Regions from separate parts of the Streptomyces sp. x-19 genome, predicted to be linked through region 3. Evidence: predicted binding sites of a transcription regulator. Region 3 holds the regulator's gene; each other region holds the start of a gene.
What was found. Region 3 encodes HrcA, which represses chaperone genes, less so after heat shock. Its sites were predicted from a motif close to TTNGCACTCNGNNNNNCNGAGTGCNAA; they were not measured.

Region 1 (4,277 bases), on a different contig from region 3:
CACGCAGCCACCCCTTTCGGTGCGGACCATGCGGTATCACTCGGTCCTGCGCGAGAGGACAGCTCTCGGCGCTCAACCGGGACGACCTCTCGGGGCAGCGCTACCAGGCAGTAGAAAGGCCCGGCCGTGGCATCCGCGGTCAAGGACCCCCGTCCCGGTTACGGACAACTGTTGCGCACGCCCAGTGCGTGGACCTTCCTGTTGCCCGGCTTCCTGGCCCGACAGCCGTTCGCCATGCTGACCATCGGCATCGTCCTGCTCGTCCAGTCCACCACCGGCTCCTACGGCACCGCCGGCGCGGTCTCCGCCGCCACCGGCGTCTCGATGGCGCTCTTCGCCCCGCAGGGCGGCAAGCTCGCCGACCGCTTCGGCCAGCGCGCCGTGCTCATCCCCGGCGTCCTGGTCCACGTCGCCGGCGTCTCGGCACTGATCGTCCTGGCCCTCGCGCACGCCCCCCTGTGGGCGCTGCTCGCCGTGGCCGTCCCCACCGGCGCCTCGACGCCGCAGGTCGGCCCGATGGTGCGGGCCCGCTGGGCGGCCAAGCTGGGCGGCACCCCGCTGATGCCCACCGCCGCCGCCTTCGAGTCGGTGACCGACGAGTTCACCTTCGTCGTCGGCCCGGTCCTGGCCACCGCGCTGTGCACCGGCATCCACCCGGCCGCCGGCCTGATCGCCGAGGCCGTGCTGTCGCTGGCCGGCGGGCTGCTGTTCGCCTCCCAGCGACGCACCCAGCCGCCCGTCCACCGGGGCGCGTCCGACGCCCACCCCCGCGTCTCGGCCCTGTCCATCCCCGGCGTGCGCGTCCTGATCGTGGCGTTCCTCGGCATCGGTTCGGTCTTCGGCGGCATGCAGGTCTCGCTGACCGCGCTGACCGAGAGCATCGGCCAGCCCGGCCTCAACGGCGTGCTCTACGGGGTCTTCGCCGGCGGCAACATGCTCGCCGGCATCGCCTGCGGCGCCATCGCCTGGAAGATCGGCCCCCGCCGCCGCCTGCTCGTCGCCTACGGGCTGCTGGCCCTGGCCACCACCCCGCTGTGGGCGGTGACCGCGCTGCCGCTGCTGGGCGCCGTCGGCCTGGTCGTCGGCCTGTGCATCGCCCCCGCGCTGATCACCGGCTACACCCTCGTCGAGTCGCTGGTCCCGGCCGCTGCCCGGACCGAGGCGTTCACCTGGCTGACCGGAGCGGTCGCCCTCGGCCAGGCCGCCGCGGCCACCTCCGCCGGCCAACTGGCGGACCGCTTCGGCCCGAGCTCCGGCTTCCTGGTGCCGCTGGCCGGCACCGTGCTGGCCCTGGTGGTCCTGCTGAGCCTGCGGGCCCATCTGATGCCCCGCACGTCCACGGTCGTCACCGGGTCGGCGGAGGCCGCCGGCACCCCCGCCGACGAGCGCGAACGCGAGCTGAGCCACGCCTGAACGGACGCCCCGGCGGGTCCGCGCACCGGCGTGGAGTCGGTCACCGTGCGACGTTCACGGTGGACTGGCGCGCGGGAATACTGCAAGATGGAGCGTCGTTAGCACTCAATGAGTGAGAGTGCCAGGAGGAAGTCAAGTGCCGACCTACCAGTACCAGTGCACCGCGTGCGGCGAGGGCCTTGAGGCCGTGCAGAAGTTCACCGACGACGCGCTCACCGAGTGCCCCAGCTGCAACGGACGCCTCAAGAAGGTGTTCTCGGCGGTCGGCATCGTCTTCAAGGGCTCCGGCTTCTACCGCAACGACAGCCGCGGCTCGTCGTCCAGCAGCAGCCCCGCCAACAGCTCCTCGACGTCGTCGAACGGCTCGTCGTCGAGCAGCTCCACCCCCTCGACGTCGACGCCCTCCACTTCGTCCTCGTCCTCCGACGGCGCTTCGAAGTCGTCGACCCCGGCGAGCTCCGGCTCGGCCGCCTGACCCGCGGCAGCAGCCCGGCGCGCGACGCCACCGGCAACCGGACTCCAGGCCCCGCCTCCCCACCAGGGACGGCGGGGCCCGTCGCATCCCGGCCGGGGCGTGCGAACCGAGCCCACCACCCCGGAGCCGAGCAGCGCGCCACGTGCCCGGCCCCGCGGACTCCGACGGTTCCGGTGACCCACCAGCGGACCGCCGCCACGCCCCGATAGTGTGACCGCATGGCTGAGGCGGAGATTGGCGTTATCGGCGGGTCGGGCTTCTACTCCTTCCTGGACGACGTGACCGAGGTCGCTGTGGACACGCCCTACGGGCCTCCCAGCGACTCCCTGTTCCTCGGCAAGATCGCCGGCCGCTCGGTCGCGTTCCTGCCCCGGCACGGCCGCGGCCACCACCTCGCGCCGCACCGCATCAACTACCGCGCCAACCTCTGGGCCCTGTGCTCCCTCGGCGTGCGGCAGGTCCTCGGCCCGAGCGCGGTCGGCGGGCTGCGCCCCGAGTACGGCCCGGGCACGCTGCTGGTCCCCGATCAACTCGTGGACCGCACCAAGTCCCGCGTCCAGACCTACTTCGACGGCGAACCGCTCCCGGACGGCAGCGTGCCCAACGTCGTCCACCTCACCTTCGCGGACCCGTACTGCGACACCGGCCGCGTCGCCGCCCTGGGCGCCGCCCGCGGCCGGGACTGGGAGCCGGTCGACGGCGGCACCCTCGTGGTGATCGAGGGCCCGCGCTTCTCCACCCGCGCCGAGTCGCGCTGGCACGCCGCGCAGGGCTGGTCGGTGGTCGGCATGACCGGCCACCCCGAAGCCGTCCTGGCCCGCGAACTGAGCCTCTGCTACACCTCGTTGACGCTGGTCACCGACCTGGACGCGGGCACCGAGACCGGCGAGGGCGTCTCCCACGAGGAGGTCCTGAAGGTCTTCGGCGAGAACATCAGCCGGCTCCGCGAGGTCCTCTTCGACACCGTCGCCGCACTGCCCGCCAACGAGGACCGCGCCTGCCGGTGCACCGACGCGCACCAGGGCTGGGACCTGGGCATCGAGCTGCCGTAGGCGCGGGAGCAGCGCCGGGGCGGGGACGGCTCGAACGCCCCTGTCGGGTGACGGAGTTGTCCACAACCGCAGGTTCGTCCACAGGCCGGAGCGGGCCACCGCGTCATGCGGCACGGTGGTGAGCGCGGGGCCGAACGCCGGTCCCGCTCCGCACCACAGGCGGTGACGACCATGCCCCACCCCTCCGCGCCCTTCCCTCCGACGCCCCGGACGCCCGTTTCTCCACTGCCCTCGCCGACCCCGCTGACTCGTCTGACTCCTCTGACTCCTCTGACGGCTGCGACGGCTGCGACGGCTGCGACGGCTGCGACGGCTGCGACGGCTGCGACGGCTGCGACGGTCTCGTTACCCCCGACGATCCGGACCATCCCGACGGACCCGTCGATCCCGTCGTCCCCGGTCCTGCCCGCTCCCCCGCGGTGTGAAGTGCCGCACTTCGCCCCCGTCCGCGCGGGCGGTCTCGGCCCCACCCGATGGCACGGGGCAGCACGGCGGCGACTGCTCACCGTCGCCCTGGCAACGACCGCCGCAGCACTGGCCACCGGCCTGTCGCACGGTCCGGCGCGCACCACGTCCGCGCCCACCGGCTGCCCCGCCGCGGCGGCCTCAGGGGGGCGATGACCATGACGGAGCGGGGGCAAGATCGAGTGGCGTCCACCGATCGGGCGCGCGAGACTTCTGCGAGTGGCGGGGCACCTGCCGCACGCCGCACCTGCCGGCGTGCCCGCACCACCGATACCGAAGCCGCTATCGGCACCGCCGCACCAATCGCCGCCGCACGGGCCCTGCCGAGCGGCCGGATTCGCCGCCGCCCGGTGGCTCCCGGTTCCCGCCCGGCCGCCCGGCCGCACCGTACGAGCCGCCTCCGGCACGGCCCGGTCCCCGGGATCCGTCGTACCAGTACGGAAATCCGCACTGACGCTCTGGCCGATCGCCGGTTCGGGTTGCGCGATTGGACACCTCCGCCCCGCCCTGCCGTAAGTTGCGGTGCTGATTGTCGGTGCACCGTCCAAAGTAAGCGTGGAAAGAGGCTGTCAGGTGAGCGAGAACAAGAGCGTCCTTCAGGGATTCAAGGACTTCCTGATGCGCGGCAACGTCATCGAACTCGCGGTGGCGGTCGTCGTCGGTGCGGCGTTCACGAGCATCGTCAACGCGGTGGTCAAGGGCGTCATCAACCCGATCGTCGGTGCCTTCGGCTCGCAGAACCTCGACAACTACCAGACCTGCCTCTCCACGTGCTCGGTGGACAAGAAGACCGGCCTGTACGTGGACGGCATCTACGTCCTGTGGGGCTCGGTGCTCAGTGCGGCGCTGACCTTCCTGATCACCGCGGGCGT
Region 2 (4,277 bases), on a different contig from region 3:
GGTCATCCCGATCGCGTCCGGCTCCCAGCTCACCAAGATCGACAAGGGGCTGAAGGAGCTGATCGCCCTCGGTCTGGTCGAGGACAAGCCGTACAAGATCTTCGGCGCCCAGGCCGAGGGCTGCTCGCCGGTCTCCGCGGCCTTCAAGGCCGGCCACGAGGTCGTCAAGCCGCAGAAGCCGAACACCATCGCCAAGTCGCTGGCGATCGGCAACCCCGCCGACGGCCCGTACGTGCTCGACATCGCGCGCCGCACCGGCGGGGCCGTCGAGGACGTCACCGACCCGCAGATCGTGGACGCGATCAAGCTGCTGGCCCGGACCGAAGGGATCTTCGCGGAGACCGCGGGCGGCGTGACCGTCGGCGTGACCAGGAAGCTGATCGAGAACGGCCTCCTGGACCCGTCGCTGACCACCGTCGTGCTGAACACCGGTGACGGCCTGAAGACCCTCGACGCCGTCGCCGCCGGGCCCACCGCCACCATCCGGCCGGACCTGGACGCGTTCCGCGAGGCCGGCCTGGCCGGCTGAGCCGGCCCTCCGCCCGCCCCTCCCGCACCCCCCGTACTTCCCTGGAAGGCAGAACCATGAGCGTCAAGGTCCGCATCCCCACCATCCTGCGCACGTACACCGGAGGCGAGGCCGAGGTGACCGCCGAGGGCGCGACCCTCTCCGAGGTGATCGCCGACCTGGAGAAGAACCACCAGGGCATCGCGGCCCGGGTGCTCGACGACGCGGGCAAGCTGCGCCGCTTCGTGAACGTCTACGTCAACGACGACGACGTCCGCTTCGAGCAGGGCCTGGAGACCCAGACGCCGGACGGCGCCGGCGTCTCGATCATCCCGGCGGTCGCCGGCGGCTGCTGACGCCGCGGCGCCCGCCGCCGTCGCCGCACAAGCGCCGAGCGAAATCGCGCCAACTCCTTGCCGGTAGTGACCGGAAATTGCCCCGTCCGTACGAAACGGACGGGGCAATTCCGTGTTGTGAAAGGGGATACCATTGGGGTGATCCCCCTCCGGTTATCTCCGCGTGCATGCCGAAGCGCATGCCGAACGCATATGAGATCGCAGTGACTTGTGCGCAAGTTGTGTGCGCGATTTGTCGCCCGTGTGGCATATTCCCGGCCCGACTTCGCCTGAGATAACGGGATTTGAGCGCATACGGCCGTTTCCCCGACGCCAGAATTCTCGTCCGATTGACCTGTTGCGCTGGGCATTGGTCCAGATACATTCAGCGGCGGTCGACGCGTTCCGGCGCACACCCCGCGGACCATTTCGGGGGGTGAGGTCTGACCCGGGTCCGCGGAGTGCGGTCCTGCGCAAGGGCCAGTAATAGGGGAGTTAGGCATGGCTCAGGGCACCGTCAAGTGGTTCAACGCGGAGAAGGGGTACGGCTTCATCGCGGTCGACGGTGGTGCGGATGTTTTCGTCCACTACAGCGCGATCCAGATGGACGGGTACCGCACCCTTGAGGAGGGTCAGCGAGTCGAGTTCGAGATCTCGCAGGGCCAGAAGGGGCCACAGGCGGATATGGTCCGGGTCGCCGCCTGAGGCGGCGGCCGACTGCATCGTTGGAAGAAGGCTCGCAGCCCCCAGCACGGGGTTGCGAGCCTTCTGCTGTTCCCGGAGGTCACCGGCGTCCCGCGGGAGTGGTACGCGGGCGCGCGCGGGCGGGTAGGAAGCGGTCCCGACGGGCCGCCGATCGTCTCACGGACGGGGGGTCCCCCCGTCAAGCGCTTGCACTCGACTGGTGCGAGTGCTAATCATTGCGTTAGCACTCTCCCCGTGAGAGTGCTGAAAATGGATCGGGTCGGTGAGGTCGGCACGCCAGGTGGGGCAAGGAACCACACGGCATGCAGGCCGTCCGTCGCGGGCGCCAGCACGGTCCGAGGTTTCCTCCCCCAGCTCTCAACTCGGTTGGAAGCGGGGGGTACCCCATCAGTCCGGAGGGACCACTTCACATGGCCAAGATCATCGCGTTCGACGAGGAGGCGCGGCGCGGCCTTGAGCGCGGTATGAACCAGCTCGCCGACGCCGTCAAGGTCACCCTCGGCCCCAAGGGCCGCAACGTCGTCCTTGAAAAGAAGTGGGGCGCCCCCACGATCACCAACGATGGTGTGTCCATCGCCAAGGAGATCGAGCTGGAGGACCCGTACGAGAAGATCGGCGCCGAGCTGGTCAAGGAGGTCGCGAAGAAGACGGACGACGTCGCCGGTGACGGCACGACGACCGCGACCGTCCTGGCCCAGGCGCTGGTCCGCGAGGGCCTGCGCAACGTCGCCGCCGGTGCCAACCCGATGGCCCTGAAGCGCGGCATCGAGAAGGCCGTCGAGGCCGTCTCCGGTGCGCTGCTCGACCAGGCCAAGGAGATCGAGACCAAGGAGCAGATCGCCTCCACCGCCTCCATCTCCGCCGCCGACCCGCAGATCGGCGAGCTCATCGCCGAGGCCATGGACAAGGTCGGCAAGGAAGGCGTCATCACCGTCGAGGAGTCCCAGACCTTCGGTCTGGAGCTGGAACTCACCGAGGGCATGCGCTTCGACAAGGGCTACATCTCGGCGTACTTCGCGACCGACATGGAGCGCATGGAGGCGGCGCTTGAGGACCCCTACATCCTCATCGTCAACTCCAAGATCGGCAACGTGAAGGACCTGCTGCCTCTCCTGGAGAAGGTCATGCAGTCCGGCAAGCCGCTGCTGATCATCGCCGAGGACGTCGAGGGCGAGGCCCTGTCGACCCTGGTCGTCAACAAGATCCGCGGCACCTTCAAGTCCGTCGCGGTCAAGGCGCCCGGCTTCGGTGACCGCCGCAAGGCCATGCTCGGCGACATCGCCATCCTCACCGGTGGCACCGTCATCTCCGAGGAGGTCGGCCTCAAGCTTGAGAACGCCGGTCTCGACCTGCTCGGCCGCGCCCGCAAGGTCGTCATCACCAAGGACGAGACCACCATCGTCGACGGTGCCGGCGACAGCGAGCAGGTCCAGGGCCGGGTCAACCAGATCCGCGCCGAGATCGAGAACAGCGACTCGGACTACGACCGCGAGAAGCTCCAGGAGCGCCTCGCGAAGCTGGCCGGCGGCGTGGCCGTCATCAAGGCCGGTGCCGCGACCGAGGTCGAGCTCAAGGAGCGCAAGCACCGCATCGAGGACGCCGTTCGCAACGCGAAGGCGGCCGTCGAGGAGGGCATCGTCGCCGGCGGTGGCGTGGCCCTGCTGCAGGCCTCCTCGGTCTTCGAGAAGCTGGAGCTCGAGGGTGACGAGGCGACCGGCGCCAACGCCGTGAAGCTCGCCCTGGAGGCCCCGCTCAAGCAGATCGCCGTCAACGGTGGTCTCGAGGGCGGCGTCGTCGTGGAGAAGGTGCGCAACCTGGCCGTCGGCCACGGTCTGAACGCCGCCACCGGCGAGTACGTCGACATGATCGCCGAGGGCATCCTCGACCCGGCCAAGGTGACGCGCTCCGCGCTCCAGAACGCCGCGTCGATCGCCGCGCTGTTCCTCACCACCGAGGCCGTCATCGCCGACAAGCCGGAGAAGGCCGCTGCCGCGGGCGCTCCGGGCGGCATGCCGGGCGGTGACATGGACTTCTGATCGACCTCTGGTTGATCGACGTCCCGCTTCGTGCGCCGGGGCGGCACCCCCTCTCCCAGGGGGTGCCGCCCCGGCGGCGTTTCGTCCACGAACCGGCGCCCCGCGGCGCCCGCCACTACGGCAGGCGGTCCAGCAGCCAGCCGGAGAGCTCTTCCGCGATCAGGGTGTGCTCCTCATCGCGCGAGGCGAGCACGAAGTCGTCCAACGCGCTCTCCTCCGGCGCCAGTTCGTCGATCGGCAGATAGCGGTCGGCGTGGCGGCTCGGCTCCCGGACGGCCACCGCACTCACCACCGGGACGAAGCAGTGCTCACGGATCGGGTTCTCCACCGCGAAGCCCAGGACGGGCGCCAGCTTGTTGAGCGCGTCGGCGAGGATGCCGAAGCCCTCCAGGGCGCCGCCGGGCGCACCGTCGATGTCCGGCAGCCCGCTCGTGCGGACCTCCCGGGTCGGCACGGTCACCACCCGGAGCTTCGCCACCAGCCGGTCGTCGCCCTCGGACTGGGTGCGCAGCTCCGTCCCCGAGACGGCCGGACTGTTGATCTGGCAGGAGAACCGGTCGTCCAACTTCCTGACGTAGTGCGCGAACGCCTGGAGCGAGAGCGGGATCCAGGCGCCGGTGCGCGGACCGTCCCAGGAGAAGCACACCCCCGTCTGATGGCCGATGCGCTCGGTCTCCAACCGGGCCAGGGCAT
Region 3 (4,277 bases):
CCCGGGCGACCCGGGCGCGCGCCCCGGGGACCGCCAGCGAACCGGACGCGGTGCGCGCCGGGCCGCTCGGCGCAGGGCTGCCCTGCGGCCGGACCAGGGTCACCGTCCGGCCCTCCAGCAGGAAGCCGCGCGGCACCATCGGGAACACCCGCACCTTGCCGAAGCGGTCCTCCAAGGTGACCGTCGGCCCCTCGGCGGTCTTCTCGCACCGCAGGACCGCGCCGCAGTAGCCCGTCACCACCTCCTCGACGACCAGCCCGGGGTCGGCCGGCACCTCCGGCACCGGCTTCGGCTTCTTCCAGGGGGGAGTGAGGTCGGGGCTGTAGTGCCTGCTGTGCATGCGGGTCTGCTTCCCTGCGGATCGACGGGTCGGGGGTGGGGGCGAGACGGCCTGGTGGGGCCGAGGCGCTCACGGGGCGCGCGACGTGGGGCGCGGGCCGTGCGGAGCGGGCGCCCGCCGGCGGGCCAACGGGCGCCGGCTCACGGCGAGTCGGGGCTGAAGCGGGCGGCCAGGGCGTCGCGCTGGGCCCGCACGAAGGCGGCGTCGACCACCGCGCCGTGGCCCGGCACGTACACCGCGTCCTCGCCGCCCAGTGCCAGCAGCCGGTCCAGCGCGTCGGGCCACCGTCGCGGCAGCGCGTCGGGGCCCGCCTGGGGCTCACCGGACTCCTCGACCAGGTCCCCGCAGAAGACGATCTCCCGCTCACCGGCCCGCCCGGGCACCAGGACGGCCAGGTCGTGCGCGGTGTGCCCGGGGCCGACGTTGGCCAGCAGCACCTCCCGGTCGCCGAGGCCGAGGGTCAGCTGCCCGTGCACGTGGTGGTGCGGGACGACCAGCAGGTCCGCGGCCTCCGCCGCGGCGTCCGGGTCCACCCCGTGGCGCACCGCGTCCTCCCGCAGCGCGTCCTTGCCGTGCCGCAGCAGCGCGTCGACCCCGGTCGCGCCGAACACCTCCACGCCCGCGAACGCCGCGGTGCCCAGGACGTGGTCGAAGTGCGGGTGCGTGAGCGCGACATGCGTCACATCGCGCCCCAGCACCGTGCGCACCGTGCGGCGCAGTTCCGCACCGGCCCCGAGGGTCGGCCCGGTGTCGACGATCAGCACGCCGCCCGAACCGGCGATCACGCCGATCGTCTCGTCCCAACCGGGCATCCGGCGCCGGGCGACGCCGTCCCCCAGCCGCTCCCAGCCCGCTTCTTCCCACGTGGTGCGCATACCGAGACGCTAGCGCCCTCGCGATAGCGTTGCCCGGGACTCGGGCGGGCGCCTCGGCGGCGGGCCCCCGCGGACGCCCGTCGGCGCGTCGAGCCGGGGACACGCCGGTGCCGGGACCGGGGCGCACTCGGGGGGCGGCCGGGGCGCTCCCGAACGCGGCCCGGGGGTCGGATTCCGCGGCGGTGGGTAAGTCCCCACCACGCCCGCCCTTGCCGCACCCGCGCTACCCGGCCGTACACTGGCTCCGGGTCTGGCACTCGGCCCACGTGAGTGCCAGGAGAAGTGACGACCCGGCGGACGGCCGACTGGAGGTGGCGGAATGCTCAGTGAACGCAGACTCGAAGTGCTGCGCGCCATCGTCCAGGACTACGTCGGGACGGAGGAGCCGGTCGGCTCCAAGGCGTTGACCGAACGGCACCAACTCGGTGTCTCCCCGGCCACCGTCCGCAACGACATGGCCGCCCTGGAGGACGAGGGGTTCATCGCCCAGCCGCACACCAGCGCCGGGCGGATCCCGACCGACAAGGGCTACCGCCTCTTCGTCGACAAGCTGGCCGGCGTCAAGCCGCTGTCCGTCCCCGAGCGGCGGGCGATCCAGAACTTCCTGGACGGCGCCGTCGACCTGGACGACGTGGTGGGGCGCACGGTGCGGCTGCTGGCGCAGCTGACCCGGCAGGTCGCGGTGGTGCAGTACCCGTCGCTGACCCGGTCCACCGTCCGGCACGTCGAACTGCTGGCACTGGCCCCGGCCCGGCTGATGCTGGTGCTGATCACCGACACCGGACGCGTCGAGCAGCGGCTCATCGACTGCCAGACGCCGTTCGGCGAGACGTCCCTGGCGGACCTGCGCGCCCGGCTCAACAGCCGGATCGTCGGCCGCCGCTTCGCGGACGTCCCGCAACTGGTGCAGGATCTCCCGGAATCCTTCGAACAGGACGACCGGGCGACCGTCTCGACAGTACTGTCGGTACTGCTGGAGACTCTGGTGGAGGAGACCGAAGAGCGGCTGATGATCGGCGGCACCGCCAATCTGACGCGCTTCGGGCATGATTTCCCCCTGACCATCCGGCCGGTGCTGGAAGCCCTTGAGGAGCATGTGGTGATGCTCAAGCTGCTCGGGGAGGCCAAGGACTCGGGCATGACCGTACGCATCGGGCATGAGAATGCTCACGAGGGCCTGACGTCCACCTCGGTCGTCACCGTCGGATACGGTTCTGGCGACGAGGCCGTCGCCAAATTGGGCGTGGTCGGACCGACCCGCATGGACTACCCCGGAACGATGGGAGCGGTACGCGCAGTGGCACGTTACGTCGGACAGATCCTCGCGGAGTCGTAAGTGGCCACGGATTACTACTCGGTCCTCGGCGTCGGCCGGGACGCCTCGCAGGACCAGATCAAGAAGGCATTCCGGCGGCTGGCGCGCGAGCTGCACCCGGACGTGAACCCGGACCCCAAGACCCAAGAGCGGTTCAAGGAGATCAACGCCGCCTACGAGGTCCTGTCGGATCCGCAGAAGAAGCAGGTCTACGACCTCGGCGGCGACCCCCTCTCGCAGGCCGGCGGCGCCGGTGGCGCGGGCGGCTTCGGCGCGGGCTTCGGGAACTTCTCCGACATCATGGACGCGTTCTTCGGCACGGCCTCGCAGCGCGGCCCGCGCTCGCGGACCCGCCGCGGCCAGGACGCGATGATCCGCCTGGACATCGAGCTCAACGAGGCCGCGTTCGGCACCACCAAGGACATCCAGGTCGACACGGCCGTCGTCTGCACCACCTGCAGCGGCGAGGGCGCGGCGCCCGGCACCTCGGCGCAGACCTGTGACATGTGCCGCGGACGCGGCGAGGTCTCGCAGGTCACCCGGTCCTTCCTGGGCCAGGTCATGACCTCCCGGCCCTGCCCGCAGTGCCAGGGCTTCGGCACCGTCGTCCCGACGCCGTGCCCCGAGTGCGCGGGCGACGGCCGGGTCCGCTCCCGCCGCACCCTCACCGTCAAGATCCCCGCCGGTGTCGACAACGGCACCCGCATCCAGTTGGCCGGCGAGGGCGAGGTGGGCCCCGGTGGCGGGCCCGCCGGCGACCTGTACGTCGAGATCCACGAGCTGGCCCACTCGGTGTTCCAGCGGCGCGGGGACGACCTGCACTGCACGGTCACCATCCCGATGACCGCGGCGGCCCTGGGCACCAAGTGCCCGCTGGAGACGCTGGACGGGGTCGAGGAGATCGACGTCCGGCCCGGCACCCAGTCCGGCCAGTCGATTCCGCTGCACGGCCGCGGCGTGACCCACCTGCGGGGCAACGGCCGGGGCGACCTGATCGTCCACGTCGAGGTGCAGACCCCGAGCAAGCTCGAACCCGAGCAGGAGGAGCTGCTGCGCCGGCTGGCCAAGCTGCGCGGCGAGGAGCGCCCGCAGGGCCAGTTCCAGCCGGGCCAGCAGGGGCTGTTCTCCCGGCTGAAGGACGCCTTCAACGGGCGGTAGGCACACCCGTCGGGGCGGGGTCCGGGGAGTTCCCCGTGGCCGCCGCCCCGGTTCGGGGCACGGCGCCGGGCGTGACACGATGTGGGCATGCCCACCGCGCTCACCGATTTCTGCCGCTACCCCATCGTGCAGGCCCCGATGGCCGGCGGCGGCTCCGGGCCCGAGCTGGCCGCAGCCGTCTGCGAAGCCGGGGGACTCGGCTTCCTGGCCGCCGGCTACAAGACCGCCGACGGCATGTACCAGGAGATCAAACAGCTGCGGGGGCTGACCCGCCGCCCCTTCGGCGTCAACCTCTTCATGCCGCAGCCCTCCCTGGCCGACGCCTCCGCAGTCGAGGTCTACCGCGAGCAACTCGCCGGCGAGACCGCCTGGTACGAGACCGAGCTCGGCGACGTCAACGGCCCCACGGACGACGGCTACGAGGCCAAGCTCGCGATCCTGCGCGACGACCCGGTGCCGATGGTCTCCTTCACCTTCGGCTGCCCCTCGCGGGCGGTCCTCGACGCGTTCGCCGAGGTCGGCACCTACACCGTCGTCACGGTCACCACCGCCGCCGAGGCGCAGGCCGCGCAGTGGTCGGGGGCGGACG

Region 1: the regulator HrcA is predicted to act here: its motif matches at 1,512-1,538, upstream of ACLJT4_RS08390 (FmdB family zinc ribbon protein).
Region 2: the regulator HrcA is predicted to act here: its motif matches at 1,769-1,795, upstream of groL (chaperonin GroEL).

Annotation. Positions count from the first base shown of each region.
Region 1 covers NZ_JAJPWK010000002.1:835,875-840,151, reverse strand. Annotated here, with positions in the region: gene ACLJT4_RS08395 (MFS transporter) at 127-1,413, shown strand; gene ACLJT4_RS08390 (FmdB family zinc ribbon protein) at 1,550-1,888, shown strand; gene ACLJT4_RS08385 (S-methyl-5'-thioadenosine phosphorylase) at 2,107-2,940, shown strand; gene mscL (large conductance mechanosensitive channel protein MscL) at 3,979-4,277, shown strand, end outside.
Region 2 covers NZ_JAJPWK010000007.1:306,117-310,393, reverse strand. Annotated here, with positions in the region: gene thrC (threonine synthase) at 1-529, shown strand, start outside; gene ACLJT4_RS20235 (MoaD/ThiS family protein) at 586-864, shown strand; gene ACLJT4_RS20230 (cold-shock protein) at 1,345-1,548, shown strand; gene groL (chaperonin GroEL) at 1,959-3,584, shown strand; gene ACLJT4_RS20220 (hypothetical protein) at 3,700-4,277, opposite strand, start outside.
Region 3 covers NZ_JAJPWK010000013.1:68,888-73,164, reverse strand. Annotated here, with positions in the region: gene ACLJT4_RS26225 (DUF3097 domain-containing protein) at 1-340, opposite strand, end outside; gene ACLJT4_RS26220 (MBL fold metallo-hydrolase) at 481-1,215, opposite strand; gene hrcA (heat-inducible transcriptional repressor HrcA) at 1,535-2,551, shown strand; gene dnaJ (molecular chaperone DnaJ) at 2,552-3,688, shown strand; gene ACLJT4_RS26205 (nitronate monooxygenase) at 3,776-4,277, shown strand, end outside.